DNA from 4 places in the Nocardia bhagyanarayanae genome. Region 1 is predicted to be linked to each of the others. Evidence: riboswitches for the same ligand, from Rfam matches in the RefSeq annotation. Region 1 holds a riboswitch; each other region holds the start of a gene.

What was found. A riboswitch is a leader RNA that binds a small molecule or an ion and turns the genes downstream of it on or off. The one in region 1 is predicted to bind S-adenosylmethionine.
Region 2: it holds a riboswitch for S-adenosylmethionine, as region 1 does, so the genes downstream of both, FB390_RS00985 (bifunctional o-acetylhomoserine/o-acetylserine sulfhydrylase) here and FB390_RS03945 (aminotransferase class V-fold PLP-dependent enzyme) in region 1, are expected to answer to the same signal.
Region 3: it holds a riboswitch for S-adenosylmethionine, as region 1 does, so the genes downstream of both, FB390_RS30190 (amino acid ABC transporter permease) here and FB390_RS03945 (aminotransferase class V-fold PLP-dependent enzyme) in region 1, are expected to answer to the same signal.
Region 4: it holds a riboswitch for S-adenosylmethionine, as region 1 does, so the genes downstream of both, FB390_RS07900 (rhodanese-like domain-containing protein) here and FB390_RS03945 (aminotransferase class V-fold PLP-dependent enzyme) in region 1, are expected to answer to the same signal.

What each region holds. Positions count from the first base shown of each region.
Region 1 covers NZ_VFPG01000001.1:988,771-996,005, reverse strand. Annotated here, with positions in the region: gene FB390_RS03955 (Pls/PosA family non-ribosomal peptide synthetase) at 1-417, opposite strand, end outside; gene FB390_RS03950 (LysE family translocator) at 647-1,276, opposite strand; SAM riboswitch class IV at 1,376-1,489, shown strand; gene FB390_RS03945 (aminotransferase class V-fold PLP-dependent enzyme) at 1,537-2,856, shown strand; gene FB390_RS03940 (Uma2 family endonuclease) at 2,938-3,537, shown strand; gene FB390_RS03935 (flavin reductase family protein) at 3,544-4,095, opposite strand; gene FB390_RS03930 (YbaK/EbsC family protein) at 4,195-4,671, opposite strand; gene FB390_RS03925 (crotonase/enoyl-CoA hydratase family protein) at 4,784-5,605, shown strand; gene FB390_RS03920 (MarR family winged helix-turn-helix transcriptional regulator) at 5,685-6,182, shown strand; gene FB390_RS03915 (MDR family MFS transporter) at 6,179-7,235, shown strand, end outside.
Region 2 covers NZ_VFPG01000001.1:229,445-236,679, reverse strand. Annotated here, with positions in the region: gene FB390_RS01020 (DUF167 domain-containing protein) at 1-60, shown strand, start outside; gene FB390_RS01015 (Uma2 family endonuclease) at 70-723, opposite strand; gene FB390_RS01010 (tRNA (cytidine(34)-2'-O)-methyltransferase) at 749-1,213, opposite strand; gene FB390_RS01005 (DUF3017 domain-containing protein) at 1,477-1,722, shown strand; gene FB390_RS01000 (nitroreductase family protein) at 1,781-2,422, opposite strand; gene FB390_RS00995 (winged helix-turn-helix transcriptional regulator) at 2,492-2,869, shown strand; gene metX (homoserine O-acetyltransferase MetX) at 2,943-4,088, opposite strand; gene FB390_RS00985 (bifunctional o-acetylhomoserine/o-acetylserine sulfhydrylase) at 4,085-5,413, opposite strand; SAM riboswitch class IV at 5,499-5,609, opposite strand; gene FB390_RS00980 (TetR/AcrR family transcriptional regulator) at 5,662-6,408, opposite strand; gene FB390_RS00975 (MFS transporter) at 6,547-7,235, shown strand, end outside.
Region 3 covers NZ_VFPG01000002.1:753,870-761,104, forward strand. Annotated here, with positions in the region: gene FB390_RS30185 (amino acid ABC transporter ATP-binding protein) at 1-614, opposite strand, end outside; gene FB390_RS30190 (amino acid ABC transporter permease) at 611-1,483, opposite strand; SAM riboswitch class I at 1,928-2,022, opposite strand; gene FB390_RS30195 (hypothetical protein) at 2,324-3,055, shown strand; gene FB390_RS30200 (glycosyltransferase family 2 protein) at 3,126-4,292, opposite strand; gene FB390_RS30205 (LppM family (lipo)protein) at 4,328-5,077, opposite strand; gene FB390_RS30210 (carotenoid biosynthesis protein) at 5,225-6,049, opposite strand; gene FB390_RS30215 (phytoene desaturase family protein) at 6,082-7,235, opposite strand, start outside.
Region 4 covers NZ_VFPG01000001.1:1,890,727-1,897,961, reverse strand. Annotated here, with positions in the region: gene FB390_RS07920 (glycosyltransferase 87 family protein) at 1-1,178, opposite strand, end outside; gene FB390_RS07915 (amidohydrolase family protein) at 1,281-2,150, opposite strand; gene FB390_RS07910 (FAD-dependent oxidoreductase) at 2,254-3,645, opposite strand; gene FB390_RS07905 (Rv0361 family membrane protein) at 4,011-4,460, shown strand; SAM riboswitch class IV at 4,496-4,611, shown strand; gene FB390_RS07900 (rhodanese-like domain-containing protein) at 4,627-5,043, shown strand; gene FB390_RS07895 (O-succinylhomoserine sulfhydrylase) at 5,040-6,254, shown strand; gene FB390_RS34130 (hypothetical protein) at 6,308-6,832, opposite strand.

The sequences.
Region 1 (7,235 bases):
GGCGGTGACTACGGCGCTGACCCGCGCTTCGCCGAACACCAGCCGGGCCCGCTCGTCGGGATCGTCGGCGTCGACCGGGACGTACGCGGCGCCCGCCCACAGCACGGCCAGGATCGTGATGTAGAGATCGCCACTCCCGGAGGGCATTCGGACGCCGACCCGGTCGCCCGCGCGGACTCCCGCCTCGGCCAGCTCGGCCGCTCGCGCCTCCACCGCGGTGAGCAGCTCGCGATACGTGATCAGGATCTCGCCGTCATCGATGGCGTGCGCGTCCGGATGGGCACGGGCGGTAGCGGTCAGGATGTCGACCAGGGTGCGCGGCGGGGGCGCCGCCGCGCCGCGTAGCAGGGGGTCGGACAACGACTGCCCGGTCGTCGGGCTGGCGCCCACCGCGGTGTCGACCTGCGGCTGGAGCATCACGTCCGGCCCACCTCTCATAGACCTGCCTTGCGTTTCCCGATGGTTGTTTCACATGAGGGTTACCGATTGGCAAACACCACGGTGACCAACTGACCACGGTACCCGCGGTATCGGTGAAATCGCCCGGGCCGCGGTGTGATGTCGATCCGCGAGCCTCGGCAGGCTGATCGGGGGCGTCAGGCGTACTTCCGCATTCGCTCCGGCCGGTTTTCGGCGGCAGCGCCTGTCAGGTCGCCGAGGCCGCGGTGCCGAGGCCCAGCGCGGTGAGTATCCCGGCGCTGGCCTGCTCGAGCCGATCGCGGACCTTCGGGCTGCGCAGGAACGCCACCGCGCGGGCGGCGAGCAGGGCGAGCAGGATCATCTCCACGGCGGCGACGGTGCATTCGATCGCGCCGAGCGCGAGCGTGTTCAGGAAGGTGACCTCGGTCAGGAACTGGGGCAGGACGGCCAGGTAGAACAGGCCGACCTTCGGGTTGAAGAGACACGAGACGACACCCGCCGTGAACGCCGAGCGAACCGATGGCGCTTTCCCGCTGCCGGAATCGAATTCGGCCTCGGCCTGCGCCCGCCGCTTGCGCAGTTCGATGAGCGTGCGAATTCCCAAGTACACCAAGTAGATTCCGCCGACGATCTTCAGCGCGCGATACGCGGTCGCGGATTGCTCCAGCAGCGCCGCGACGCCCGCGGCCACCACTACCGCCCACACCAGGCCGCCGAGCGCCGAGCCCACCGCCGCGGCGATGCCGGGACGGGCGTCCACGATCGAAAAGCGCAGCACCAGAAACGAATCCGGCCCCGGCGTCAAGGAAAGCAGGACGCACAGTCCGACGAAGCTGAGCAGCAGCGAGGGCGTCACCCAACGAGTGCAGCGCAGTTCCCGCGGCGGCGCAACCGACTTTCGGCCGCGAAATCCGGAGGTTGACAGACTCGCGTGCGGTCTGCCAACCTCGGAATAGGTCATGAGTGCCAGCGCTAAGCCCCGGCTAGCTGGTCGGCAACCCTCCTCCGCGGTGGGGTGCTCCGGGTGACGACCGGGCCGCCGCCCGATCGGGCGCGGCAAGCGCGGACTCGAAAACACAATCGATCGTCGAGTCCCTGAGCCGACGGGATTACGTGATGACCGCTGTTGTGGACCAGACCTGTGCCGCCCTCGCCCGCGTGTCGGGTGACGAGCTGCCGGTGCCGCTCGTGCAGGGCGGAACCCGCACCTACGCCAACTTCGACTACGCCGCGAGCGCGCCGGCGCTGGCCCAGGTCACCGACCGGATTCAGCGGCTGCTGCCGTACTACGCCAGCGTGCACCGCGGCGCGGGCTACGCCTCGCGCATCTCCACCGAGTGCTACGAGGCCGCGCGCGGCTCGGTCGCCCGTTTCCTCGACGCCGCCGACGACCAAGTCGTGGTGTTCACCCGCAACACCACCGACTCGCTGAACCTGCTCGCGTCTTGCGTGCCGGGTGACACCGTGGTGCTCGACATCGAGCATCACGCCAATTTCCTGCCGTGGACGCGGCACGGACGCCGCGTGGTGCGCGCCGCCGACACCGTCGCCGAGACCATCCGGTTGCTGGTGGCGGAGCTGTGCAGCAAGCCCGCCGCACTGCTCGCGGTCACGGGGGCGTCGAACGTCACCGGGGAGGTGCTGCCGCTGGAGCGGCTCGCCGACATCGCGCACCAGTGCGGGGCGCGCATCCTGGTCGACGCGGCCCAGCTCGCTCCGCACCGGCGAATCAGCCTGCGGGAGAGCGGGATCGACTACCTCGCCTTCTCGGGCCACAAGCTGTACGCGCCGTTCGGTTCCGGCGTGCTGGTCGGCCGCCGCGACTGGCTGGATCGGGCCGAGCCCTATCTCGCGGGCGGAGGTGCGGTGCGCGCGGTGAGCACCGAGGGCGCCGAGTGGGCGCCCGCGCCGCAGCGGCACGAGGCCGGGTCGCCGAACGTGCTCGGCGCTGCCGCGATCGCCGCCGCCTGTGACGCGCTCGCCGCCATCGATCCGGACGAGTTGGCCGCCCACGAACGCCTGCTCGCCGACCGCCTGCGCGACGGGCTGTGCGCCATCCCGGGCGTCGAGACGCTGCGCATCTGGTCTGACAGTCCCGATTCCGTCGGCATCGTGGCGTTCACCGTCGCGGGCTTCGCGCCCGGCCACGTCGCCGCCTACCTCTCCGCCGAACACGCCATCGGCGTCCGCGACGGTCGCTTCTGCGCCCACCCCCTGCTCGCCCGCCTCGGCCTCGACGCCGCGCTGCGCGCCAGCATCGGCCTCGGCACCACCTCCGCCGACATCGACCGCCTCGTCGACGCCGTCGCCACCCTGGTCCACCGCGGCCCCTCCTGGAACTACGCCCGAACCGACGGCCTCTGGAACCCCACCCCCGAAACCCGCCCCTTCACCGCCACCCAAACCTCCGGCGCCACCCCCTGCCTCATCGCCTGAGTCACCGGGCTTCGCGGCCGGTCGGGGGCGGTGGCGGCGGGATACTATCGGCGAGACCGTTCCCGACTCGGAGGTGGACCGATGAGCATTCTGCCTGCGTGGGCGACCGATCCAGGGGCGCTGCTCATCACCGAGGCAGGCTACGACGCGCTGCCGGAGGACGTGCAGCGGCAGATCGAGGTGGTCGACGGTCACGTCATCTTCTGCCCCAGCGGTAGTTTCCAGCACAACAATGTGGCCAGGCGGCTGGCCAACGCTCTGGAGCAGGCGCGTCCCGCCGAACCGTGCACCGGCGTCGTCACCGATTTCGAGATGCACTACGTCAAGGGCAGGCCGGGCAGTCCCGGGTTCTCCTTCCGCAGGCCCGACGTGGTGCTGCATCGGTGCGTCGAGGAGGACCGCAAGCTCACCACCGCAGACGCACTGCTGGTCGTGGAGGTCGTCTCACCGGGATCGGAGTACACCGACACCGTCGACGAACGAGCGGAATACGCGCACGAGGGCATTCCGATCTACCTCGTGGTGCACCTCGACGCCGAGCGCCGCGTCAAGATCGTTCAGGAGTATCGCTTGGACTGGGCGAGCCGGACCTATCGGCTCGCCGAAACCCATCAGGACGCGCTGCGGTTGACCGGCCCGTTCCCGATGGAGGTCGCGTTCAAGGAGCTGGACGGCTCCTGAGCTCCCTCAGTCCTCCAAGGAGGACGGGCGGTGGTAGCGGCCGTTGTAGTAGAGCAGCGGGGCGGCGGCGGGCTCTTCGTCGGTGTTGTCGTGGACGCGGGTGACCAGGCCGACGACGAAGGTGTGGTCGCCGATGGGGATCAGTTGCTGGACGACGGCGCGGACCCAGATGGGGGTGCCGTGCAGGACGGGTTCGCCGGTGTCCAGGGTGGTCCACAGGGAGCGGTCGGTGAAGCGTTCCTCGGCGGAGCGGGAGAAGCGCTTGGCGATGTGCTGCTGGTGTTCGCCGAGGAAGTGGATGACCACGGAATCGGCGTCGAGCATCGCGGCCATGCTTGACGAGGTGTGCGCGATGTTGAACGACACCAGCGGCGGTTCGAGCGAGAGCGAGGCGAACGAGGTCGCGGTGAAGCCGACCGGTCCCTTCGGGCAGGAGAGCGTGACCACGGTGACGCCCGCCGGATAGTGACGCATGGACGCGCGGTACTGCTCGGCGGTGATGCCGCTCAGGTCGTCGGGGATCCGGACGCCGGTGTGCGGCTGCGGTGCTTCGGTCACATGACGAAAGTACGCCCGATTCGCCCGCTCCGGGCCCGGCGATTGTTGTTCGATTGCCGTTCGCCCGGGGAACCCGCAGCTCACGCGGCGGTGTGAGATTCAGTCCACATCGATCGGAAGCCCCGCGGTGATCCGCACCAACTCGCGAAAGGACGTGCGGAACAGCGTGTTCGGATGCCCGCCCGCCGCCCACAACTCCTGGTGCCTGGCCAACGCGTTGTCCACCCAGGTCGGCAGGTTGGTGGGATGCCCGACCGGCGCGACCCCGCCAATCGGCTGACCGGTCACCTCGCGCACCAACGCCGCGGGCGCGCGGGTGAGCGTGCCTTCCAGCCGCGCGCCGGTCTGCGTCAGGTCGACCTCGTGCGCGCCGGAGACCAGTAGCAGCACCGGATTCTCGTCGAGCAGGAAGACCAGCGATTTGGTGATCGCGCCCACCTCGACGCCGAGGACGCGCGCCGCGTCGGCCGCGGTGCGGGTGGGTGTCTGCTGGCGGAGGATGACGCCGTGATGGCCGCGCGCGATCAGCGTGTCGGCGACCCGGCAGGCGACCGGAGGTAGCTGGGCCCTGCTCATGGATCCAGGGTAAGTGGACCGGCCCAATCGCTCCTGCCGTGCGCGGGGCGACGACGAACCGCGCGGCCCATTCCCCGGGACGGCCCGCGGAAGCGGCGTATACGCTGTACAAATGACTGACTGGCAGGCTTTCACCGTCGAGACAAAGGACCACGTCGCGCAGGTGACGTTGACCGGCCCCGGCAAGGGCAACGCGATGGGCCCGGACTTCTGGCGGGAACTTCCCGAAATCTTCCGCGGCCTCGACGCCGATCCCGAGGTGCGCGCCATCGTGCTCACCGGCTCGGGCAAGCACTTCTCCTACGGCCTCGACCTCCCGGCCATGGCGGGCACCTTCGGGCCGCTGCTCGCCGACAAAGCGCTGGCCGCGCCGCGCACCGACTTCCTCAAGGAGATCCGGCGGATGCAGGACTCGGTCACCGCGGTGGCCGAGTGCACCAAGCCGGTGATCGCGGCCATCTCCGGCTGGTGCATCGGCGGCGGCCTCGACCTGATCGCCGCCGTCGACGTCCGGCTGGCCAGCGCGGACGCGCAGTTCAGCCTGCGCGAGGCGAAGGTCGCGATCGTCGCCGACATCGGTTCGCTGCACCGGCTGCCCGGCATCATCGGCGAGGGCCACCTGCGCGAGCTCGCCTACACCGGCAAGGACATCGACGCCGCCCGCGCCGAGAAGATCGGCCTGATCAACGACGTGTACCCGGACCAGGAGGCGGTGCTGGACGCGGCGCACGCGATGGCGCGCGAGATCGCCGCGAACCCGCCGCTGGTGGTGCAGGGCGTGAAGGACGTGCTGGACCACAAGCGCGCGTCGGAGGTGGCCGATGGCCTGCGTTACGTCTCGGTGTGGAACGCGGCCTTCCTGCCGTCGGAGGACCTGACCGAGGCCATCCAGGCGGTCTTCGAGAAGCGCGCGCCCCAGTTCAAGGGTCGATAAGCGTTTGCCTCCGGCGTCCACGCACCGACATACTTGCGACGAACAACTAATTGATTGGCGCAAGTAAAGGCGGCGGTGCGTGGACGCGGACGACCTTTCGATCGACACCATCGCGGTGCAACTGACCCGGCTCCAGCGCATCCGCGACCGGACCGCCTTGCAGATCCGCACCACGGACGGCGTCGACCCGGCCGTGTTCGCCGTGCTGTTCCGGTTGCTGTGCGACGGCCCGATGCGCTCGGGCGCGCTGGCCGAGGCGGTGTACTCCGACGCGTCGACCGTCAGCCGTCAGGTCGCCCAGCTGGTCGAACGCGAGCTGGTCCGGCGGACGGCCGACCCCGCCGACGGGCGCGCCACGGTGCTCGAGGTGACCGAACGCGGGCGGGAGGTGGCCGAGCGGATCCGCAGGCGCCGCCACGACAACCTCACCCTGGTGATGGCCGACTGGACCCCGGACAACCGCGCGCTCTTCGCGGACCTGCTGCGCCAGTTCGTCGACGATTTCGAACGCGCGCGACCCGCGATGGTCGCCGGGCCGCGGCTGCCGAAGCCGGATGAAGCGGAGCGGAATTCGTGACCACTCCGACCGCCGTGCCGCCGCAGGCGGGTTTCACCCACCGGCAGATCCTGACCATTCTCAGCGGGCTCATGCTCGGCATGCTGCTCTCCTCGCTGGACCAGACCATCGTCTCGACGGCGATCCGCACCATCGCCGACGACCTCGACGGCTACGCGCTGCAAGCCTGGGCCACCACCGCGTACCTGATCACCGCGACACTCACCACGCCGCTGTACGGCAAGTTGTCCGACATGTTCGGCCGCAAGCCCTTCTTCATGGCGGCCATCAGCATCTTCGTCGTCGGCTCCCTGCTGTGCACGCTCGCGCAGTCGATGTACCAGCTGGCCGCCTTCCGGGCCGTCCAGGGCATGGGCGCGGGCGGGCTCATGTCGCTGGCGCTCGCCATCCTCGGCGACATCGTCGGCCCCCGCGAACGGGCCCGCTACCAGGGCTATTTCCTCGCGGTGTTCGGCACGTCCAGCGTGATCGGCCCGGTGCTCGGCGGCGTTCTCGCCGGGCAGGACACGATCCTCGGGGTCAGCGGCTGGCGCTGGGTGTTCCTGGTCAACGTGCCGGTGGGCTTGGTCGCGCTCGCGGTGGTTTCGCGGGTGCTGCGCCTGCCGAAGAAGCCGCATTCCACCGACCGGGTCGACTGGTGGGGTGTGCTCGTGCTCGCCGTCGGACTGGTGCCGCTGCTCATCGTCGCGGAGCAGGGTCGCGAATGGGGGTGGAGCAGCGCGCCTTCGGTGGTCTGCTACGTGATCGGCGCGCTCGGCGTCGCCGGATTCGTCGTGGTCGAGAAGGGGCTGAAGGACGCGGCGCTGATCCCGCTGCGGATCTTCGGCAACCGGACCTTCGCGCTGGGCGTCGTCATCTCGTTCGTGGTCGGCGCGGCCATGTTCGGCGGCATCTCGTTGCTGCCGCAGTACCTCCAGGTGGTGCGCGGGGCGAGCCCGACGATGGCCGGTCTGCAAATGCTGCCGATGGTGCTGGGGTTGATGCTCGGTTCGATACTGTCCGGCCAGTTGATCTCGCGGACCGGCCGCTACCGGATCTTCCCGATCATCGGCG
Region 2 (7,235 bases), 760 kb from region 1:
GCCGTCCGCCTCACCGCGGGCGCCACCTCCCGCTTCAAGCGTTTCGAGATCGAGGACTGAGCGGCGGCCTCAGAACTCGAGTTCGGTCCACGGAATGCTGATCGGGAACGGGAAATCGAACTCGATACCGTTCGGGGCGTCGCGCGTCCATTCCCCGGTGAGCAGATAGTTGGAGGGCCGCAGCGGGCGAACTCCGTCGGGGAGCTGCCCATATCCGGTTTCGAGTCCGTAGACCTGGACGATGTCTATGGCGCTGTCGTCGCGGGCGAGCGTCACCTCCCAGTACCAGGGGATGCCACCGCCGGCGTAGCGCGCCTTCTTGGCTTCGATGTCGGATTGGGTGTTGCCCGGGGAGAGCACTTCACCGACCAGCAGGACATCACCGGCGCGAACATCTTGGTATGGCCGTTCCAGGCAGCGGTGTACGAGGAAGCCGGGTGTCACGAAGTCGGAATTGCCGGTCCTGCCGAAGAAGACGTTGGTCTCCAGGTTCGCGCGCCAGCAGTGCTCGGTATTGGACGACATGTCCTTACGCGCAAGGCTTTCGAGCGCATTCGTCAATCGGCGGGTGAACGTCTGGTGTTCGCCGGGGCCACGGCGCAGCCAGACCACCCGCCCGTTCCACAGCTCGATCTGCGCGGCGATCTCGGCGGGTAGCTTCTCCAGTTCCTCCCATGTCAGGTGGGTGGGAAGCTTCGGCTGCTCGCCGTGCGGCTCTGGCATGCCGTAAATGGTAGCCGTGCCGCTGTCAGATTCCGCCGGGAAAGCCCAGTTGGCGCCAGGCTTCGTAGACGGTGACGGCGGCGGCGTTGGAGAGGTTCATGGAGCGGCGGCCGGGGAGCATGGGGATGCGCAGGTGGGCGGTGACGTGGGGGTCGTCGAGGACGTGGTCGGGGAGGCCGGTGGGTTCGGTGCCGAAGAGCAGGACGTCGCCGGGTTGGTAGGCGATGTCGGTGTAGCGGGTCGTCGACTTGGTGGTGAAGGCGTAGACGCGTTCCGGTCGCAGCGCCGCCCAGGCGGCGGACAGGCTCTCGTGCACGGTGACCGAGGCGAGATCGTGATAGTCCAGCCCGGCCCGGCGCAGCTTGGACTCCGAGAGGTCGAACCCCAGCGGCTCGATCAGGTGCAGCTCACAGCCGGTCCCGGCGACCAGACGGATCGCGTTTCCGGTGTTCGGCGGAATGCACGGCTCGTGGAACATCAGGCGGAACACGCACCAAGTCAATCAGGCGCCGCCGCCGCCCAGTAGACGGGCTACCGGCGAAACCGAGTTCTCCGGGCACGAGTCGAAGGGCGGCGCCGGAGTCCGGCCGAGCGGCCCGTGGGGAATGCGGCGGCGGGTCAGGCCGGTGCGATGGGGTGCGGGTCGGTGGGGGCGCGTCTGCAAGAATCGGTGCCGTGACGGATCTCGACGCGTCCGCTGGACGACACGCAGGCGGTAGTCGTGCCGCGCAGTTCCTGCGCTGTCACCTGCCGATGGTGGTCGTCGTGCTCGTCGTCGTGGTCGCGGTGGTCTTCGTCGCGTCGGATCGGTGGCGGCGCGGTGCGCTGTTCTTCGGTGGGGCGACGTTGTTGGCGGCGGCCTTCCGGCTCTGCCTGCCGACCGCGCGGGTCGGGCTGCTCGCGGTGCGCAGCAAGCCGTTCGACGTGGGCGCGCTGAGTTTGCTCGGCTCCGCCATCGTCTTCCTCGCCGCCACCATCAACACGCTCGGCGTCGGCTGAGGCCGACGCATCGCGCACCGGACCCGTGCGCCGGGTCGGGTGCGCGTGAGTCCTCCGCTCAGGCTGGATATCGTTCGCTGAAGACGGTCCGGTCGCGTTCGCGGCGGCCGGGATGCGGCACCGCCGCCGCGGGGTAGCCGACCGCCACCATCACCGCGATGGCCAGATCGTCCCGATCATCGATGCCGATGGCCTCCTTGACCAGCTCGGGATCCCAGCCGTTCATCGGCGCCGAGGCCAGCCCGAGGCTGGCCGCCGCGAGCATCACGTACGTCGCGGCGATCATCGCGTTCTTCACGGCGTTCTCCCTGAGCAGTCCACGCTGCTCCAGTGCGTGGAATTCGGCTCGGGACTCGAACGAGGCCAGGAATTCGGCGTTCCACGCGCCGTTGCGCCCGGCCAACTCCGCGATGTCGCCATTGCCCGCCCGCCAGGCAGCCGGGTCGGCGACGAAGACCAGCATCACCGGCGCCTCGAGCGGTTGTGGCTGCCCGAAAGCCGCCTCGGACAGTGCTTTTCGACCGGCATCGCTTGTCACCACCACGATCGACCGGTCCTGCATGTTCCAGGCGCTCGGGGCCTGCACCGCGAGATCGAGCAGTTCGTCGAGGAGTTCCGTGGCGATCGGGGTCGGCCGATAGTGGCGGACCGTGCGACGGATTCGGATGGCGTCGGGAACCGAAAGTGCCTGTGCGTTCATGATTCTCACTATCGGAGAGCGACGCACTATTGGGAAGAAGGCACTTTTGGGTTCGTTACACTCGGAGGAGTGCGTACGATTCACGAGGCCAGTGGGCTGCCCGCCGATATCTACTCCGCGAAGTGCCCCACACGGCAGGTGCTCGACCATGTCGCGGGCAAATGGACGGTGCTGATCGTCGACGCGCTCGCCGAGGGCACGTTGCGCTACACCGACCTGCGACGCCGCATCGAAGGAATCTCCCAGAAGATGCTGACGCAGACCCTGCGTCAGCTCGAGGCCGATGGATTCGTCACGCGCACAGTGCATCCCACCGTCCCACCGCGTGTCGACTACACGCTCACCGAGCTGGGCCACAGCCTGCGCGTCCCCATCGCGGCCCTGCGCGACTGGATCGAGACCAATATCAACCGCATCGAGGATGCCCGCCGCCGCGCGGGCGCTTGACGAGGGGCGCACCGGCGGTTCCATCGTCTCTCCGCCGTCGCGGACACGCAGCGGGGCGACAGCGGTGGACGCGTCAGCGGTTCTCGCGTGCCAACCGCATGGTCTCGATGAGCAACTTCGAAACCGCCGCCGCCTCGGTCAGGAACCCGTCGTGCCCGTCACGCGAATGCACCACTTCCAGCCGGGCGCAGCCGGGTAGCGCGTCGGCCAGTTCCTGCTGCGTGCGCAACGGGTAGAGCCGGTCGGAGTCCACGCCGCCGACCACGCAGGGCACCGGCGTCGCGGCGAGCGCGGCCTCGATACCGCCGCGTCCGCGCCCGACGTCGTGCCGGTTCATCGCCTCGGTGAGCAGCACGTAGGTGGCGGGATCGAAACGCTTGCACAGCTTTTCGGCCTGGTGGTCCAGGTAGCTCTGCACCGCGTAGCGCCCGCCGCGCCACGGATCCTCCGAGCCCTGGGCGTGGTTCTCGAAGCGGTGGTCGAGTTCGCCCTCGGTGCGGTAGGTCAGGTGCGCGATGCGGCGCGCGATGCCCATGCCGGTCATCGGTGCGCGACCGGTGTCGTGGTAGTCGCCGCCCTGCCAGTCCGGGTCGGCCTTGATGGCGGCGATCTGGGTGGTCTGGGTGCCGATCTGGTCGGCGGTGGCGCGCGCGCCGACGGCCAGCACCAGCGCCGCCGCGACCCGTTCGGGCGCACCGATCATCCACTCCAGCACCCGCATGCCGCCCATCGATCCGCCGACGACGGCGGCCAGCCGCTCGATGCCGAGCAGATCCAGCAGGGCGGCCTCGGCGCTCACCTGATCGCGGATGGAGATCTCCGGGAAACGCGAGCCCCACGGCTTGCCGTCCGGCGCGAGCGACGACGGTCCGGTGCTGCCCTTACAGCCGCCGAGCACGTTGGTCGCGATCACACACCATTCGTCGGTGTCCACCGGCGCGCCCGGCCCGACCATGCCCTCCCACCAGCCGGGCTGGGCGTGGATGTCGTCGGGTGTGCCGACGACGTGCGAGTCACCGGTCAGAGCGTGCTCGACGAGCACCACATTGTCCAGGGCCGGGGACAGTTCGCCCCACCGCTGCACGGCGAGGTGCACGTTCGGGATCACCGCGCCGCTTTCCAGCCGCACGTCCCCGATGGCGATGACGCCCGGCCGTCCGTCCGGCGGCGGCAGCAGGCCGACGCCGGACTCGATGCTCTGATCGGCGCTCACGGTCACGTCGTCGCCGCCGTGAATCCGGCGCGCAGATCGGCCAGAATGTCGTCGATTCCCTCGATGCCCACGGCGAGGCGGACCAGCCCCGGGGTGACGCCGGAGGCGAGCTGTTGCTCGGGCGTGAGTTGGGAGTGCGTCGTCGATGCCGGATGGATCACCAGGGAACGCACATCCCCGATGTTGGCCACGTGGCTGTGCAGGACCAACGCGTCCACGAACTTCTTGCCCGCGTCGACGCCGCCGCGCAGCTCGAACGAGACGATCGCGCCGGTCCCCTTCGGCGCCAGTCGCTTGGCCCGCTCGTGCCAAGGCGAGCTGGGCAGTCCCGCGTAGTGGACCGATTCGACGGCCGGATGCTCGGCCAAGAACTCGGCGACCGCCTGCGCGTTGGCGACGTGGCGCTCGATGCGCAGGCTCAGCGTCTCGATGCCCTGCGCGATGAGGAAGGCGTTGAACGGTGAGACCGCCGCGCCCAGATCGCGGAGCAGCTGCACACGGGCCTTCAGCGCGTAGGCGGGCGCGCCCAGGTCGGCGAAGACCGCGCCGTGGTAGCTCGGGTCCGGGGTGGTGAAGCCGGGGTAGCGCGGCTCGCCCTTGTCGTCGCGGACGGTCCAGTCGAACTTTCCGCCGTCGACGATCGCGCCGGCGATGGCCGCGCCGTGCCCGCCCAGGTACTTGGTGGCCGAGTGCACCACGATGTCGGCGCCGTGCGCCAGCGGCTGGATCAGGTAAGGGGTCGCGACGGTGTTGTCCACGATCAGCGGGATCCCCGCGGCGTGCGCGACCTCGGCGATACCGGGGATGTCGAACACGGCACTGCTGGGATTGGCGATGGTCTCGCCGAAGAACGCCTTGGTGTTGGGCCGGATCGCGGCGCGCCACTGGTCGAGATCGTCCGGGTCCTCGACGAACGAGACCTCGATGCCGAGCTTGGGCAGCGAGTAGTGGAAGAGGTTGTAGGTGCCGCCGTACAGGTGCGGGCTGGACACGATGTGGTCGCCCGCCGAAGCCAGGTTCAGGATCGCGTAGGTCTCCGCGGCCTGCCCGGAGGCGAGCAGCAGCGCGGCGACACCGCCTTCCAGCGCGGCGATGCGCTGCTCGACCACGTCCTGGGTCGGGTTCATGATGCGGGTGTAGATGTTGCCCGGCTCGGCCAGCCCGAACAGCGCCGCCGCGTGGTCGGTGTCGCGGAAGGCGTAGGAAGTGGTCTGGTAGATCGGCAGGGCGCGGGCGCCGGTGCTCGGATCGGGGGCTTGGCCCGCATGCACCTGCTTGGTCTCGAAGGACCAACGGGCAGGATCGAACTCGGCCGCGACGGGGTCGGTCATGTCATGCTCCACAAGAGTTGTTCGCCGGACTAACGAGATCGGTGATGCGGTCTATCCAGGACAACACATTTCCGGGAACCTCCTGACAGCGCGCTTGCCCTCGACCTTCGAGGGCCCGGTCATCACCCGGAGCACCCCACCGCTGCTGGAGGGTTGCCGTCCAGCGAGCCGGGGCTTGGCGCTGGCACTCATGACCTGACGGACATGGTAGCTGGCGGGCGGCCAATGACCGAAATTCGTAGCCGATCTCACTCCGCCGATTCGGCCACCGGTTCCGTACAGACCCGCATGAACTCCGCGTACGCGTCGAGCAACGTCGCCCGCGCCGCGCGCACCGCGGTCTCCGGATCGCCGTCCACGATCAGCTCGCCGTGCACGTCCATCGCGAGATGACACAGCATCTGCCAGGTCGAGACGATCAATCGCACGCTCAGCGCCCCTTGTGTGGTGCCGAGACGTTCGGCGAGCACCGCGGTGATCGCGTCGGACTTGCTGTCGGCGAACTCCAGCGCGCGGCTGTTGACGGAGGGACTGTCGCGCACGACCCGTTGCATCTGCTGGAACCTGCAGAACGACACCGCCGAGTTCTCGGACGCCGCGTCGTCGATCACCTGGAGATAGGCGTTGCACAGCGCGTGCAGCTGGTTGCCGTTCGGCGGCTGTTCTCGCAACTTGTCGGCAACCATCTGACCGAAGTCGAGGATGGGCGCGAGGACGATGTCCTCCTTGGTTTCGAAATACCGGTTGACGGTGCGCGGCGAGACGTCGGCCGCGTTCGCGATCTGCTCGACCGTGGTCGCGTCGAAGCCTTGGGCGTCGCACAGTTCGAGCGCGACGTTCATGATGCGCAATCTCGTCTGCTGCTTCTTGCGCTCGCGCAGCCCGAGGGGCGCGGTGTTCTCGCGGTCCGCGTGCCCGCCGGGCTCGGGCGGGATGTCCTGCCTGGTAGCCGCGGCTTCCTGCGTCGTGTCCGCCGACGTCGATGAGTCGAGCATCTCCCCACTGTAACTCAGACGGTCGGTCATCTGTCATGATCCGGCAAATGTCTGATTGCGACATTTTTCTATTGACGCCAAATGTCTGTCAGTGACAGGATTGGCCGCACGCGCACTTCCGAACGACGAGGAGACAAGGTGAGCGAGATATCGACAGCGGTGCACGCGCCGGGCGACCGGCGCGACTCGGCCCGCTGGCTGGCGCTCGGCGTAATCGGCCTGGCCCAGCTGATGGTGGTCCTCGACGCGACCATCGTGACCATCGCGCTGCCGTTCGCGCAGCGTGACCTCGGCATCAGCGAGGGCGACAAGCAGTGGGCCCTCACGGCGTACACGCTGATCTTCGGCGGCCTGCTGCTGCTCGGCGGCCGCCTTGCCGACTACCTCGGCCGCCGCAGGATCTTCCTGGTCGGCCTCGTCGGCTTCGCGGCCGCTTCGGCGCTCGCGGGTCTGGCGCAGAACGGCGCCCAGCTCTTCGCGGGCCGCGGCTTGCAAGGCGCCTTCGCAGCGCTGCTCGCACCCGCCGCGCTCGCACTGGTCTCGGTGACGTTCACCGAGGCGAAGGAGCGGGCCCGCGCCTTCGCGGTGTTCGCGGGCATCTCCGCGGGCGGCGCCGCCATCGGCCTGATCGCGGGCGGCGCGCTCACCGAATACGCGTCCTGGCGGTGGACCCTGCTGGTCAACACCCCCATCGCGATTCTCGCGTTCGTCGGCGCGCTCGCGTTCGTCATCAAGGACGTGCCCGCGCCGCGTACCGGCGGCTACGACGTGCCCGGCGCCGTCACGGTGACGGCGGGCTTGATCGCCATCGTGTACGGCTTCAGCCG
Region 3 (7,235 bases), on a different contig from region 1:
GCGGTGCCGTCCTCGGCCAGATCGCGGATCACGTCCAGCACCTCGCCGACCAACTCCGGATCCAGCGCCGAGGTCGGCTCGTCGAAGAGGATCACTCGCGGCCGCACGGCCAGCGCCCTGGCGATCGCCACCCGCTGCTGCTGCCCGCCGGACAGCCTGCGCGGGTAGGCGTCGGCGAGTTCGCCGATGCCGACGCGCTCGAGCAGCGCCTTCGCCTCGCGCTCGACCTCGCGGCGGTCCCTGCGCTGGGCCGCCACCGGTGCGAGGGTGACGTTGTCCAGCACCGTCAGATGCGGGAAGAGATTGAACTGCTGGAACACGAAACCGATGCGAGAACGCTGTTCACGGACCACGCGATCCGGCAGCGGATACAAGACGTCGCGCCGCAGGCGGTAGCCGATCAGTTCGCCATCGATGTGCACGGTGCCCGCGTCGACCGGCTCGAGGTGGTTGAGCACCCGAAGTAGCGTCGACTTGCCGGAACCGGACGGGCCGATCACCGCGACCACCTCGCCCGCGCGCACCGTCAGATCGATGCCGTGCAAGATCTCGGTGCGACCGAAGGACTTTCGCACGCCGGTGACTCGCACGGCGGGCGTCTCGAGCGCGGTCATCGGGTCGCTCCCCGAGGCGCGGCGGAACCGAGCTCGGCGATCTCGCGGACCCTGCGCCGCAGTTCTTGGAGCGGCGTCGGTGTCGGGGTGCGCTGGGCGCCCTTGGCGTAGTGGCGCTCGATGTAGTACTGCGCCACCGTGAGAATCGTGGTCAGCAGGATGTACCAGACCGTCGCCACCATGAGCAGCGGCACCACCCGGCCGTTGCGGCCGTAGATCACCTGCACCTGGTAGAAGAGTTCGGCGATCGCCATCACCGAGACGATCGAGGTGCCTTTGAACAGGCTGATCACCTCGTTGGTCGCGTTCGGCAGGATCGAGCGCATCGCCTGCGGCACGACGATCGTGCGGAACTGCCGCCAGCGCGGTATACCCAGCGCCGCCGCGGCTTCCAGCTGACCAGGATCGACCGAAACGAGCCCGGCGCGAATGATCTCGGCCGAATACGCGGCCTGGTGCAGCGCGAGACCGATCACGGCGGCGGTGAATCCGGTGATCACACCGTTGACCTCGAAGGTGAGGAACGCCGGTCCGAACGGAATCCCCAGCGAGAGAGTCCGATACAGGTAGGCGATGTTGAACCAGAACAGCAGCTGCACGATCATCGGAATGGAGCGGAACGCCCAGATGTAGACCCACGCGATCACCCGCAGCACCGGATTGTTCGACAGCCGCGCCACGGCGAGCAGGGTGCCGATGAGGAAGCCGAGCGCGGTGCCCCACAGCGTCAGTTCCAGCGTCACCCGCAGCGCCGTCAGCACCGATCGCGCGGTGAAGTACTTCGCGAACGTCGGCCAGTCCCAGCCGGGATTGGTGACCAGGCCGTGCGCGAACTGGGCGAGCAGGATCAACGCGGCGGCGCTGATCACCCAGCGCCACGGGTGGTAGGTGCGTGCGACCCTGGGGGTTCGGTCGCTGGTTGTGTTCGCGGCTCCGTTCGGTTGAAGTGCCGCCGACTGAAGTTGGTCGGCGGCTGTGCCGGGTTCGTCTGCGTCCGCGGCGGATCGGCGTGCGGCAGAGCCGGGTTGGTCGGCAATCGCGCCGGGTCGGTGTGCGGCTGCGACGGGGCTGTCGGCTGTGCCGGGCGGATCGGCGTCATCCGCGGCCGCCGCATCGGATGCGAGGGACGCACTCATTTCGGGCCCTTCGGGAGAATCGAACGCGACCGCGCGACGCGCTGGTCACCGCACCCGGCCAGCGACGGGTGCACGGTCTGGCGCTGGATCAGCGCGGACAGCTGGCTGGGGTTGGGCGGCAGGTCTCGGCGTGGCGTCGGGTCCGGCGGGCGCCGCGGTGTGGGCAGATCATTCGGTCCTCCATCGTTCCTGGCGGAAGCACCCGCACCCGGTCGTCCGGGGGGTTGCTGCGACGTCGGCGAGCCAGGTCTCTCGGTCGCTCTGGATGGTGTTGCGGACCCCGGTCCGCTCCGGGCGCAGCAGGGTCGAGCCGAATCATCATGCGGAGCAGGGCATGTGCCGGACAAGGTTAGGAATCAGGGTGAGCGCAGCCCTGGCGTCGGTCGGTGCGACGGATGATCATTGCGCGGGTCGGCCGGTCGGTTCCCGCGCCGAGCGGCCGCCCGCCGCGGGGTGCTCACTCGTGTCGTCGCTCTGAAATGCGGGTGCAAGCCGACGCGCCGAAAACTTGCCGATTGCCGAAATGGCTGCTGAGCGGGTTTGCCGGAGTACCGTGTCCTCACCGTGCCGACGATGAGGAGCACCGCTGTGACCCTGTTGCGCCGCTTCACCACTCTCACCGCCGCCGCGACCGGTTCGGTCGCACTGGCTTTCGGCGTCTGCGCCCCCGCCGTGGCGGCGCCCGCCCCCGCCGCACCCCCGGCCGCCACCGAACTGGCGGGCAAACAGCAGGCCGCCGCGCCGGGCGACCTGCTCGGCGCCTACCAGTCCACCGTGGAGGCGCTGCGCGGATTCGGGATGGACCCGTTCCTGTACCCGACCGCCGCGGCGTTCTGCGGCAACGGCAGCACCTTCGGTCTCGTGCCCGCCGTCGCGGGCGCGATGCCGGGACCGTGGCCCAAGACCACGGTGTCCATTCCCGGTCTGGATCTGACGGCCGTGAAGTCCGGCCAGACCATGTTCACCTTCGTGCCCTACGGCCTCGACGCGGACAGCCGCACTACCGCGGGTATGCAAGTGGCCTGGCTGAATGTCAGCAACGGCCGCAGCGGCCTCACCAAAATGGGCCCGCTCGCCGACATCTTCCGCGCCATGATCCCCGCCGAGGTCCCCGCCGACCTGCGCCCGCACGCCGAACGCGCCGTCCAGGACTTCTTCTTCGCCGCGCTCCCTGTCGGCGGCATCCGCGCGGTCCCCGTCGACACCGGCAAGGGCACCGTCCTCGCCGCGGTCTTCGGCACCGTCGACAACGGCAAACAGTCCTGCTTCTTCCTGCCGACGGTCGGTATCACCTCGGTCCCGTAAGACCCAGGCCATCGACGACACCGGCTCGGTCCACCGACCGAGCCGGTGTCGTTTCGCTGCGTGCCCCTGCTCAGCGGACCTCGGGCAGCGCGCGGCCCTTCCAGCGAAGTGCCCCACGGCTTTTCGCGCGGTGTGAGCGGAGGACCAGGCGTTGATAGGCGGCGATCGATAGGGGATGGGCCAGTGCCGCGAGCGCGTCGGCGCGGTGGAGGGGGCCGCCGGATTCGAGGGAGCGGGCCAGCAGGCGGCCGGTGACGGCGGCGGCGTAGCCGAGCGCGCCGGTGCGGCGGGTCGGCCCGCTGCCGAACAGCGCGGCCAGCGGAGGGAGCCAATAACCGAGTGCCAGGGCGGTTCCCACGGCGGCGGCCGCCGTGCGTGAGCCGCCGTAGGCGGACCAGAGCCAGCGCGTGTACCCGGCGTCGATCTCCGCCGCGCCGCGGTACATGCGGGTGCGAGCGAGTCGTCCGGCGGCGACGAGGTGGGTGGTGTGGCCGGCGCGGCGCAGGGCACGGGCGATGTCGAGGTCCTCGGTCGGACTGTGTGCCACCGCGGCGTGCCCGCCGACGGCGCGGTAGGCGGCGTTGTCGAAGGCGAGGAACTGGCCGCAGGCGACCGCCGTCGAGGGACGATGGCCGCGGTTGCCCAGCACGATGGGCAACGTCGACGCCCAAGACCAACAGAGCAGCGGCTGCACCAGCGCCTCGGCGATGGTCTCGGCTCGCTGCGCCGGCCACGGCGAGACCAAGGCCGCGCCCCGATCGCGAACCGCGCCTGCCGCCGCGGCGATGGCCCGCGGGGCCAGTCGCACGTCGGCGTCCAGGAAGACGATGATCGGCGTGTCGACGTTTTCGGAAAGGCGGGCGCAGGCAGCGGCTTTGCCGGTCCAGCCCGCGGGCGGCTCGGCCTCCGAGCGAACGACCTCGAAGCGGGGGTCACCCGCGATCGCCTCCCGCGCGGCCGCCGCGGTGCCGTCGGTCGAACCGTCGTCGAGGATCAGCACTCGCATGGCGGGCACGCCGGTCTGCGCGCGCAGGTCGGCGATCAACGCGGGCAGCCGCTCCGCTTCGTCGCGGGCCGGTACGCACACGGTAACCGGCTCGGCCACTTCGGCATTCGCGTCCGCACGCGGCATCGAGAGCCGATTGATCAGCGCGATACCGCAACTCGCCAGCGCGACGGCCGTGCCGATGCCGACCAGCGCGGGGGAACCGGCCCGGCTCGCCTTGTCACGGGTCACGAATCCACCCGACCCGCCCGCGGCCGGGCGCCCGATCAGCGGAACTGCTTGACCGTCCGCCACCAACGCCGCCAGGAGAACTGGTGCTCGGGAACTTCCGGTGCGGCGGGGTTGCGATCCATGTACGCCATGGCCGCGACGATGGCGGCGACCGCGAGGGTGATGCCGCCGACGATGCCCGCCCAACCCGCGAACGAGCGGGTGTTCGGGTCGGCGTAGTGGACCTCGGCGAGCACCCTGGACACCTCGCCGGGCGGCAGCTTCCAGGAGACGGTGGAATCGCCCTCGCGGTTGCCGTTGGTCTTGGCTACCCGGGCCGGGAACGCGATGGTGAACTGCACGTCGGAGCCGTGCGGCGGCACCGACTTCAGGTCGACCCGCCCCTCCAGGCTGACCAGATCGCCGGTGCGCTGGAAGTTCAGCTGGAACATGCCCTGCGTCTGATCGGACAACATGCCGAGCTGCTGCACCTCACCGAAGGACAGGTCCTCGAAGAACACCTTGCTGCCCAGGTAACCGTCCTGGTTGTAGGGCTCGACCCGCACCTTCGCCGCCAGCGACTCGGGCGCTTTCAGCTGCGGACCCTTGTCCTCAGGGCTCGCGGGCACGACCGCAGCCACGATCCGCCCGGACACCCGGTCGTTGGACGACACACCCATCGACACCTGCACCCGCAGGCACCCGGCCAGCGCCGGCGCCAACAGCACGGCGAGCAGCACGCCCGCGGCTACCCGCAGCCTGGAACGGGGTGCGCGCGGCGACGGTCGGACCGGGACATCGGGCATCGTGGTGGCGGGACTCGGTTGCACGGCTCACATCGTGCCAGGCCGAACGTCCGAATCGCCACGCGGCGGGCGCGACACGACGAGACACCCCACCTCGCCTGCCTTATATATCGAGGTCCGCCCCGCTCCATGGCGAGCGCAGCGGCGTCAACCGGCGCGGCGCGCCTCGACGGAGCGGTGGCGAGCCAAGTGGATCAGGAGAGGCACGCCGAGGGGCGCCATGCCGAGGGCGCCGTACCAGGCCGAGTAGGGAAGATCGAGGAAGACGGCGTGGGCGAGGGCGGAGCCGAGCCAAGTCCAGAGGAAGACCGCGACGGGCACGGCGAGCGAGGCGCCGGAGCGAGGTTGGGCAGGGCCGGGCGCGGCGCGATCCCAGACCGCGAGCAGGAGCGCCATCAGCAGGCCGACGCAGAACCAGCCGAGGTAGTTGGTGAGCGGGATGTGGGCCAGGCCCGGCAGCCCGGAATCGGCGTCGCACCAGGTCCATTGCCCGTCGGCGACCATCTGCGGATCGAGGAACAGGTCCCATCCCACCGCCCCGACCGTCGTGAGGACGACCCGCCCCGCGGTCCCGCGGGTGACGATCCCTGCCACGATCCACACCGGATACATCCCGCCGGTCCAGGCCAGCGGCACCAGCAGCGGCACGCCCGCGAGCGACGGCCCGATCCGATCCTGCGCGTACTCGTAGCAGCCGAACGGGATTCCGGTCGCCACGCCGAGCATCTCGGCGAGCAGGCCGAGCCCCGAGACGATCACCAGAAACCCCAGCGCGTACCGCGTTCCGCGGGTGGCGGCGGCGTGCGTGAGGGCCGTGCCCGCGGAGAGCAGCACGATCACCACGGTGATCCGGTCCCGTGCCGCGCCCTCGGAGAGCGGATAGCCGATCTGGGCGAGCACGAGCAAGACCGCGAGCAGCACCGGCACCGGGTGCCGCACCGACCGCACCATCGACCGCGCCCGTCGCACCATGTCGTGGTCCGGTGTCCGCATCACCGGGTCCGTCATCGCTTGCGCGCGAAGGGAAATCGCCTGCGCCGAGCATCGCGCATGGCGAGCCGCGCCGCCGTCCGGCCACTGGCGCCGGAGACGCCGCCGCCGGGATGGGTGGACGCCCCCGTCAGATAGAGGCCGGGCGCACCGGGCACCCGCTGACCCGACAGCTCCGGCAGCGGCCGCCACAGCATCATCTGGTCCAGCGACATCTCCACGTGCATCACATTGCCGCCGCGCAGCCCCATCTCCCGTTCCAGGTCGACCGGCGTCTGCACGAACCGCTCGCGCACACTCGAGGCGAACCCCGGTGCGTAGGAGTCGACCTCGGCGACGATCCGATCGCCCTCGCGATCGGCGTGCGCGGCCCAGTCGCTGCCGTCGGCCAGCCGATAGGGATGCCACTGCGCCCACAGCGAGAGCTGGTGCTCGCCCGGTGGGGCGATGCTCGGATCGAGCGCGCTGAAACTCATCGCGAGCACCACCGGCCGCGGCGGCAGGTCGCCCGCCAGCGCCGCGCCGTGCGCGCGCCGCAGCTGCGCGCGGTCGGAGACGAGAAATTGCAGGCCGTGCGCGGACTCCGTGGTGGCGGCTCCGGGATAGCCGGGCAGCGCGTTCGTCGCGACGCGCACCACCATGCCGATGCCGGGCCCGACCCGGATGCGGCGCTGCCAGTCGTCCAGCGTGGCCCCGTCGAACCCGCCCGCGCGCAGCAGATCCAGCGTGGTGAGAACGTGCGCGCCCGCGATCACCGCGTCGGCGCGCAGGTTCCGCCCGGACGCGGTGCGCACCGCCCAGCCCTCGCCCGCGCGCCCGATCGAGGTGACCGCGTCACCGGCTGTCACCGTCGCGCCGTCCGCGCGCAGCCGCGCGACCAGCGCCGCGCTCAACGCGCCGCTGCCGCCGACCGCCCGCCCCGGCGGCAGCGTGTGCATCAGCGCCGCGAAGCCGACCATCGGCGCCGTGCCCGGTTCCGACATCGGCGGACCGGACTGGGCGCCGAACCAGGCCAGCGACGCCTTGAGCCGTTCGTCGCGGAACAAGCTGTCCAGCAACGCGTCACCGGACTGCAGGAACTCCCTGGACAGCGCGCTGCCCCCGGCCTTCGCGTCCAGCCCCCAGAACGACCGAAGCAGATGACCAGGCCCCGGCGCGCCGCGAAACG
Region 4 (7,235 bases), 900 kb from region 1:
GGCCACGACGGCGGCAGCAGGAAAACGCCCACGCTGACCCAGGTTTCGCTCCAGTGGTAGGTCCAGCCGCCGATCGAGACGTAGAGGACCGCGGCGGCGAACCACCAGCGCGGGTTGGACTGTGCCCGATGCACGAGGTAGACGAGCAACGGAACGAACCACACCCAGTGGTGCCCCCAGGAGAATGGCGAGACCACGCACGAGGTCAGGCCCGCGAGCGTGACCGACAGGAGCCGTTCACCGTGCCGATGCAGCGCGGTCGCGAGAACCAGTCCGGCGGCCAGCACGGGCAGCGCGAGCAGCAGCCACAGCCACAGCGGCGCGGGACCGTGCAGCAGGTGGGCGAGGACCCCGCGCAGGGATTGGTTGGCTGGGTGGGTGTCCGGCGCGATGCGCTCGGACTGGAAGAACGTCGAGGTCCAGTACTGGCGGGAATCGGCGGGTAGCACGAGCCAGGTCAGGACGACGGAGCCGAGGAAGGCCAACGCCGCCGTGGCCGCCGAGCGCCACTGCCGCAACGCGAGCAGCTGGACGATGAAGTACAGCGGCACGAGCTTGATGCCCGCCGCGATGCCGACACCGAGGCCCCGTAGCTTGGCGTGCTCGTCACGCGAGAACACCCAGAGCACCAGCAACATCAGAATGAGGTTGATCTGCCCGTAGAACAGCGTGGTGCGGACCGGTTCGATGAAGGCGCAGGTGAGTGCGATCAGGGCGCTCGCCGTCGCCAGCCGCGCGTTCCATCGGTAGCCGAGCAGCCGCCAGCTCATCATGACGCAGCCGAACAGGACGCCGAGGTTCAGCGTCAGCCAGGTCGGGCTGAGGAATTCCCAGGGTATGAGGTTGGTCGGCAGGAAGACGATCGCCGAGAACGGCGTGTAGGTGTACAGCAGCCCGCGCAGGGTGGGTTCGGAGTAGAGCGGCTGGTCGTGCAGGATGCGCCAAGCGCCGTCGCGATAGACGTGCACGTCGAGCCCGCCGACCAGAATGCCCGCCTTGTCCAGCCACGGATCGACGGTGGTGAAGAGCAGCGTCACCGCGGTGATCGCGCAGGCGAGCAGGAGGAGAAGAGTCGCGTTGCTCCGCGGGAACTCCAGGGGCGGCGCGCTCGGGGTACGTTCTGTTCGCCGCGACGGGAAGTACCTACCGAGTCGCAGCCACTCGTTGCCAAACCTCATCGACCTCGACGATATCGGCTCGTCGGCTCGATGGTGTCGGCGGATGCGGACGCACTTGCGCCGCAGCGCAATTCGACGCGCGGCTTTATCCGGAGCTACAACTCACTCGATCGCCCGGAACGGAATGGTGTCCGCCGGTGCGGCTTTCGGCAGTTCGTCGCGGCGCAGCGGCAACGTCGGCTGCTCGGTGCGGTGCAACGGCAACGTCGGGGCGGGATCCTCCTCCGCGCGCTCCCTGGCGGGGAGCCGGTAGAAGGCGCGGGCGTTGTCCTCCAGGACCGCGTACATGTCGACGCCGACGACATCGCAGATCAGGTCGACGTCGGAGTCGCGGAAGGGGCGTCCGGCGCGGGTACCGGGCAGATCGGTGCCGAACATCAGCGCCTGTGGGTTCACGGCGTGGATGCGGCGCAAGGTGTCGGCGACGTTCATCGCGACCCGCCCGAATCCGGTCGCCTTCACCCGGGCGCCGCGGTCGACGAGGTCGAGCAGGAACGGCAGCCCCTCCTCGGACATCCCGAGATGATCGACCGACAGGGCGGGCAGCTTGGAGATCACCGGCTGCAAGGAGGCCAGCATCTGGCCGTCCATGTACAGCTCGACGTGCCAGCCCGCCAGCTCGTGGGCACGCAGGGCCTGCAACGTCATCTGGGTGATGTCGGCGGCGGCGCGCTTGAGGTTGAAGCGCAGCGCGCGCACGCCGACGCGGTCGAGTTCGAGGATCTCCTCGTCCGAGGCGTCCAGGTCGAGCCGGGTGACACCGACCCACCCTTCACCGAGCTCGGCGAGCGCCGCCTTCAGGTAGGTCTGATCGGTCCCCTGGAACGACGCGCTGACCACGGCGCCACCGCCGACATCGAAGCGGGACATGCGCTTTCGATAATCGGCGATGGTGTACGGGTCGGGCAGGTAGCCCTCGTTCTCGATCAGCGGAAACCGCGGATCGATGATGTGGACATGGGCATCGAACACTTGTACAGAATGCCTCGAGATCTCTTCGCTGTCGCATCCGCTCGCGGCTACCGGGCGGTCGGTAAAGCGAAAGAGGGGCGCTCGTCGGCGCCCCTCTTCGTGATCACACTTTGTGCGGCTCGCTGGCGCGGAGCATGTCCTCGCGCTCGACGACCTTGACCCGCTCGCGACCCTCGGGCTCGCCGAGCGCGCGCTCGTGCGCGTCCAGGCGGTACCAGCCCGCCCAGGTGGTGAACGGAATGCCCTTGCCCTCGAGGAACTCGGTGACGGCCTGCGGGTCCGGGTTCTCGGCCGGGGCGAAGCCGGGGGCGTCGTCGAGCAGGCAGGCGATGGTCTCGTTGGCGTCGCCCTTGGTGTGGCCGATGAGGCCGACCGGGCCGCGCTTGATCCAGCCGGTCACGTAGGTGGCGGGCATGTAGCGCGCCGGACCGTCGGCGTTCTCGTCGGCGATGACGCGGCCCGCCTCGTTGGGCACGGTGCCCGCCTGGTCGTCGAACGGCAGCTGGTTGATGTTCTGCGACAGGTAGCCGACGGCGCGGTAGACCGCCTGCACGTCCCAGTCCTTGAACACGCCGGTGCCCTTGACGTTGCCGGTGCCGTCGAGCTGGGTGCGCTCGGTGCGCAGACCGACGACCTTGCCGTTCTCGTCGCCGAGCACCTCGGCCGGGGACTCGAAGAAGTGCAGGAACAGCTTGTGCGGACGGTTGCCCTGGTCGCGGATGGCCCACTGCTCGAGAGTGTTGGCGACCATGTCGACCTGCTTGGAGTGCCGCCGCGCGGCCTCCGAGCCCTCGTCGTAGTCGATGTCCTCCGGATCCACGATGACCTCGATGGTCGGCGAATGATCCAGCTCGCGCAGCTCCAGCGGGGTGAACTTCGCCTGCGCCGGACCGCGCCGCCCGAACACGTGCACCTCGACGGCCTTGTTCTGCTTGAGGCCCTCGTAGACGTTCGGCGGGATCTCGGTCGGCAGCAGCTCGTCACCGGTCTTGGCCAGCACGCGCGCCACGTCCAGCGCCACGTTGCCCACACCGAGCACCGCGACCTTCTCCGCGTCCAGCGGCCACGAGCGCGACACGTCCGGGTGCCCGTCGTACCAGGACACGAAGTCCGCCGCACCGTAGGAGCCGTCCAGGTCGATGCCCGGGATCGGCAGCGCGCGGTCGGCGTTGGCGCCGGTGGAGAAGATCACCGCGTCGTAGAAGCGACGCAGGTCGTCCAGGGTGATGTCGGTGCCGTAGTCGATGTTGCCGAGCAGACGCACCTGCTCCTTGTCGAGCACCTTGTGCAGGGCGGTGATGATGCCCTTGATCCGCGGATGGTCCGGCGCGACGCCGTAGCGGATCAACCCGAACGGCGCGGGCATGCGCTCGTAGAGGTCGATGCTCACATCGGCATCGGACTTCATCAACGCGTCGGCGGCGTAGATCCCGGCCGGTCCTGCGCCCACGATCGCGATGCGGAGCGGGCGAGTCGCTGCACTCTGTTCGGTCATCTCTTACGCGCACCCTTATGGTCGAAACGTTCAATGGCGTCCGTCTTAGCTTAGGCTAAGTTGACGGACCGCTTGTTTGCACCCGGCGCCACGAGCTCTGGTGATGCTGGCTCGTGGCTCCCACGGTCCCCAGATCGCTACGACGGTGAACTGCCATATGGCTATGGCAGCAGGTCTCGGTCTCGCGATTCTATCGGTGCTGCCGGTTGTCGCCCGCGCCGGTGCGGTGAACTGGCTGTATGCCCGCCTTCGCGGGCTCGACGCCGGACGGGCCCGCTTCCCACGATAGCGGGGCGGAGCGCGCCGCTGTTCGGCGCGCGGGGGCCGGGCGTCGGATACCCCCGCCGACCAGGGATGATCGATCCATGACCGAGCAGAAGTCCCCCGACGAAGGCGAACCGATCGAGGTCGATCAGACCGACAAGCGCTCCATCGCGCCGTTCCTTGCCGCGGCCGTGCTGGCCGTCATCGTGCTGGTGGCCATCGCGCTCGGCGGCGTGCTCTCCCCCGCTGAGAAAAATGTCACAGAGGCGGAGAAGATCGCGGGCGCCGTCGGCAACTTCGTCGAGGGCGCCAACAACACCGATATGGTGCCGCCACCTGGTACCGGCTGCCCCGATTTCGACCCCGCCAAATCGCCGTTGGCCGGGCAGGAAGGCACCGGTAAGGCAATCGAACTCATAGCCGTCACCGATCAGACGCTCAACGGCGACCGGGCCAAGGCCACGGTGACCACCAAGGTCGACGGCAAGGAGTACACCGCGACCTGGAACCTCACCCGCACGGACGACAAATGGCTCGTCTGCAATGTTTGACACGGTGACCTCGGTGCAGGCAATCTCAGTCCCTAGGTCATGAGAACCAGCGCCAAGCCCCGGCTCAGCTGGTCGGCAACCCTCCTCCGCGGTGGGGTGCTCCGGGTGACGACCTGGCCGCGCACCGAAACAGGTGCGGCAAGTGCGGATTCACAGGAGGTTCGAGATGAGTTACGCCGGTGACATCACCCCGCAGCAGGCGTGGGAGGTGTTGCGCGACAACCCCGCCGCCGTCTTGGTCGACGTGCGCACCGAAGCGGAATGGCGCTTCGTCGGAGTGCCCGACACCAGTTCGATCGAGCGCCCCACCGTGCTGATCGAGTGGGTGGACGGCACCGGCGCGCCCAACCCGCAGTTCGCCGAGCAGCTGAGCAAGGCACTGGAGGGTCGCGACGCGGAGGCGCCCGTCGTCTTCTTGTGTCGCTCCGGCCAGCGCTCCGCGCACGCGGCGACCGTCGCCACCCGGCTCGGCATCGAGCCCTCCTACAACGTGATCGAGGGCTTCGAGGGCTCGCTCGACGCGGCCGGCCATCGCGGCGCCACCGGCTGGCGCGCCACCGGGCTGCCGTGGAGGCAGTCGTGATCACCGGCGGCGCGTTCGACAAGCCGCTGCCAGAGGGCGTCGGACCGGCCACCCTCGGCGTGCGCGGCGGCCTGCGCCGCTCCGGTTTCGAGGAGACCGCCGAGGCGCTGTATCTCACCTCCGGCTTCGTCTACGAGAGCGCGGAGGCGGCCGAAGCGGCGTTCACCGGCGAGGTGGAGCACTTCGTCTACTCCCGTTACGGCAACCCGACGGTCGCCATGTTCGAGGAGCGGATCCGGTTGCTCGACGGCGCGGAGGCGGCGTTCGCGACCGCCAGCGGCATGTCGGCGGTGTTCACGGCACTCGGCGCGCTGCTCGGCGCGGGCGATCGGCTGGTGGCCGCGCGCAGCCTGTTCGGCTCGTGCTTCGTGGTGTGCAACGAGATCCTGCCGCGCTGGGGCGTGGAAACGGTGTTCGTCGACGGTGAAGACCTCGACCAGTGGGAGCAGGCACTCTCGGTGCCGACCACGGCGGTGTTCTTCGAGACCCCGGCCAACCCGATGCAGACGCTCGTCGACGTGCGCCGGGTGACCGAGCTCGCGCACGCCGCAGGCGCGAAAGTGGTGCTGGACAACGTCTTCGCGACTCCGCTGTTGCAGAAGGGCTTCGAGCTCGGCGCCGACGTCATCGTCTACTCGGGCACCAAGCACATCGACGGCCAGGGCCGCGTCCTCGGCGGCGCCATCCTCGGCTCCCAGGAGTACATCGACGGTCCGGTGAAGACGCTCATGCGCCACACCGGCCCCGCGCTGAGCCCGTTCAACGCGTGGACCCTGCTCAAGGGCCTGGAGACGATGCCGCTGCGGGTGCGCCACAGCACCGAGTCCGCGCTGCGGATCGCGCGATACCTGGAGACCAACGAATCGGTCAGCTGGGTGAAATACCCGTTCCTGGAATCGCATCCGCAGTACGACCTGGCCCGCAGCCAGATGTCGGGCGGCGGAACCGTGGTCACCTTCGAGCTGAACGCACCGGCCGACGAAGCCAAGAAGCGCGCCTTCGAGGTGCTGAACCGGTTGCGTGTCGTCGACATCTCCAACAACCTCGGCGACTCCAAGACCCTGATCACCCACCCGGCCACGACGACCCACCGCGCCATGGGCCCGGAGGGTCGCGCCACCATCGGCCTCTCCGACGGGGTTGTCCGCATCTCCGTCGGCCTCGAGGACGTGGAAGATCTGCTCGCCGACCTCGATCACGCCCTTAGCTGAGTCCTCCCGCGCCCCGCACGGCGACGACAACGCTGCGCGGGGCGCGAGAACGGCTACGGCACGAAAACTTCCGCGGTCGCAGGGATGGAGGGGCGGTCGGTTCGCACGGTGAGCTGAACCCGTCCGGGGCCGGTGTCCGCGAGGACGATGGTCGGGCTGAGACGCTGCCCGGCGGGGACGAAGCGGCTGGCGCTGCCGCGCTGGCCGGTGTCCAGGTTGTGCCAGTCGACCACCGCGGTGACGTCGCAGGCGAGCAATTGCGGACCCCACGTGCCGATCGGAGAGAATCCCGGGATGAGGCGCACGACAACCGCGTGTGCCGCACCGGGAGCCTCGGCGTACTCGTAGAGCGGTCCGTCGAAGGCGGTGCCGCCGACCGAGAACATGCCGACGCACACACCGTTGCCGAGTGTGAAGACCGGAGCGAGGTTGAAACTGTTCTGCGCGCACGAGCGAGGCTCGACATTCGACCACCCGAGCTGACAGGGGCCGGGGTCGGCTTGGGCGGGCGCTGCGGCGACGGACAAGCCCGCGCCGAGGAGGGCGGCGGCAGCCAGGTAGTGCATCGTGCGCTTCATGCGTACTCCGTTCATTCGATGGACGGTGATCTACGAGCTGTGTTGCGATACCGGCGCTTTGATCCTGCCGGGGTTGTTCAGCGGCCGACCGACGGCCTCTATCGCGTCAGTCGGTCGAGCGACCAGGTCTGTTACCCACCTGGCTAGGGCATGGGTACCCGATTGTGGTGCGCCTCACCGTAGAACGCCTGCCAGGGCTCGAATTCGACTGTCGCAGCTATAAATCGCATCTCAGGCGAACGACGGTCGCCGGAGGTGCCCCTCTCTTTTGGGATGCGACCAGGTCACACGCCTCGCATACCCGCACGCAAGCGCCGCCAGGACTCCACCCTCGCACGCTCGCTGCGCCCACCGAGCGCGTCCATGGCCGATGATGCCGAGAATCACCCGGCGTCATCGGCCG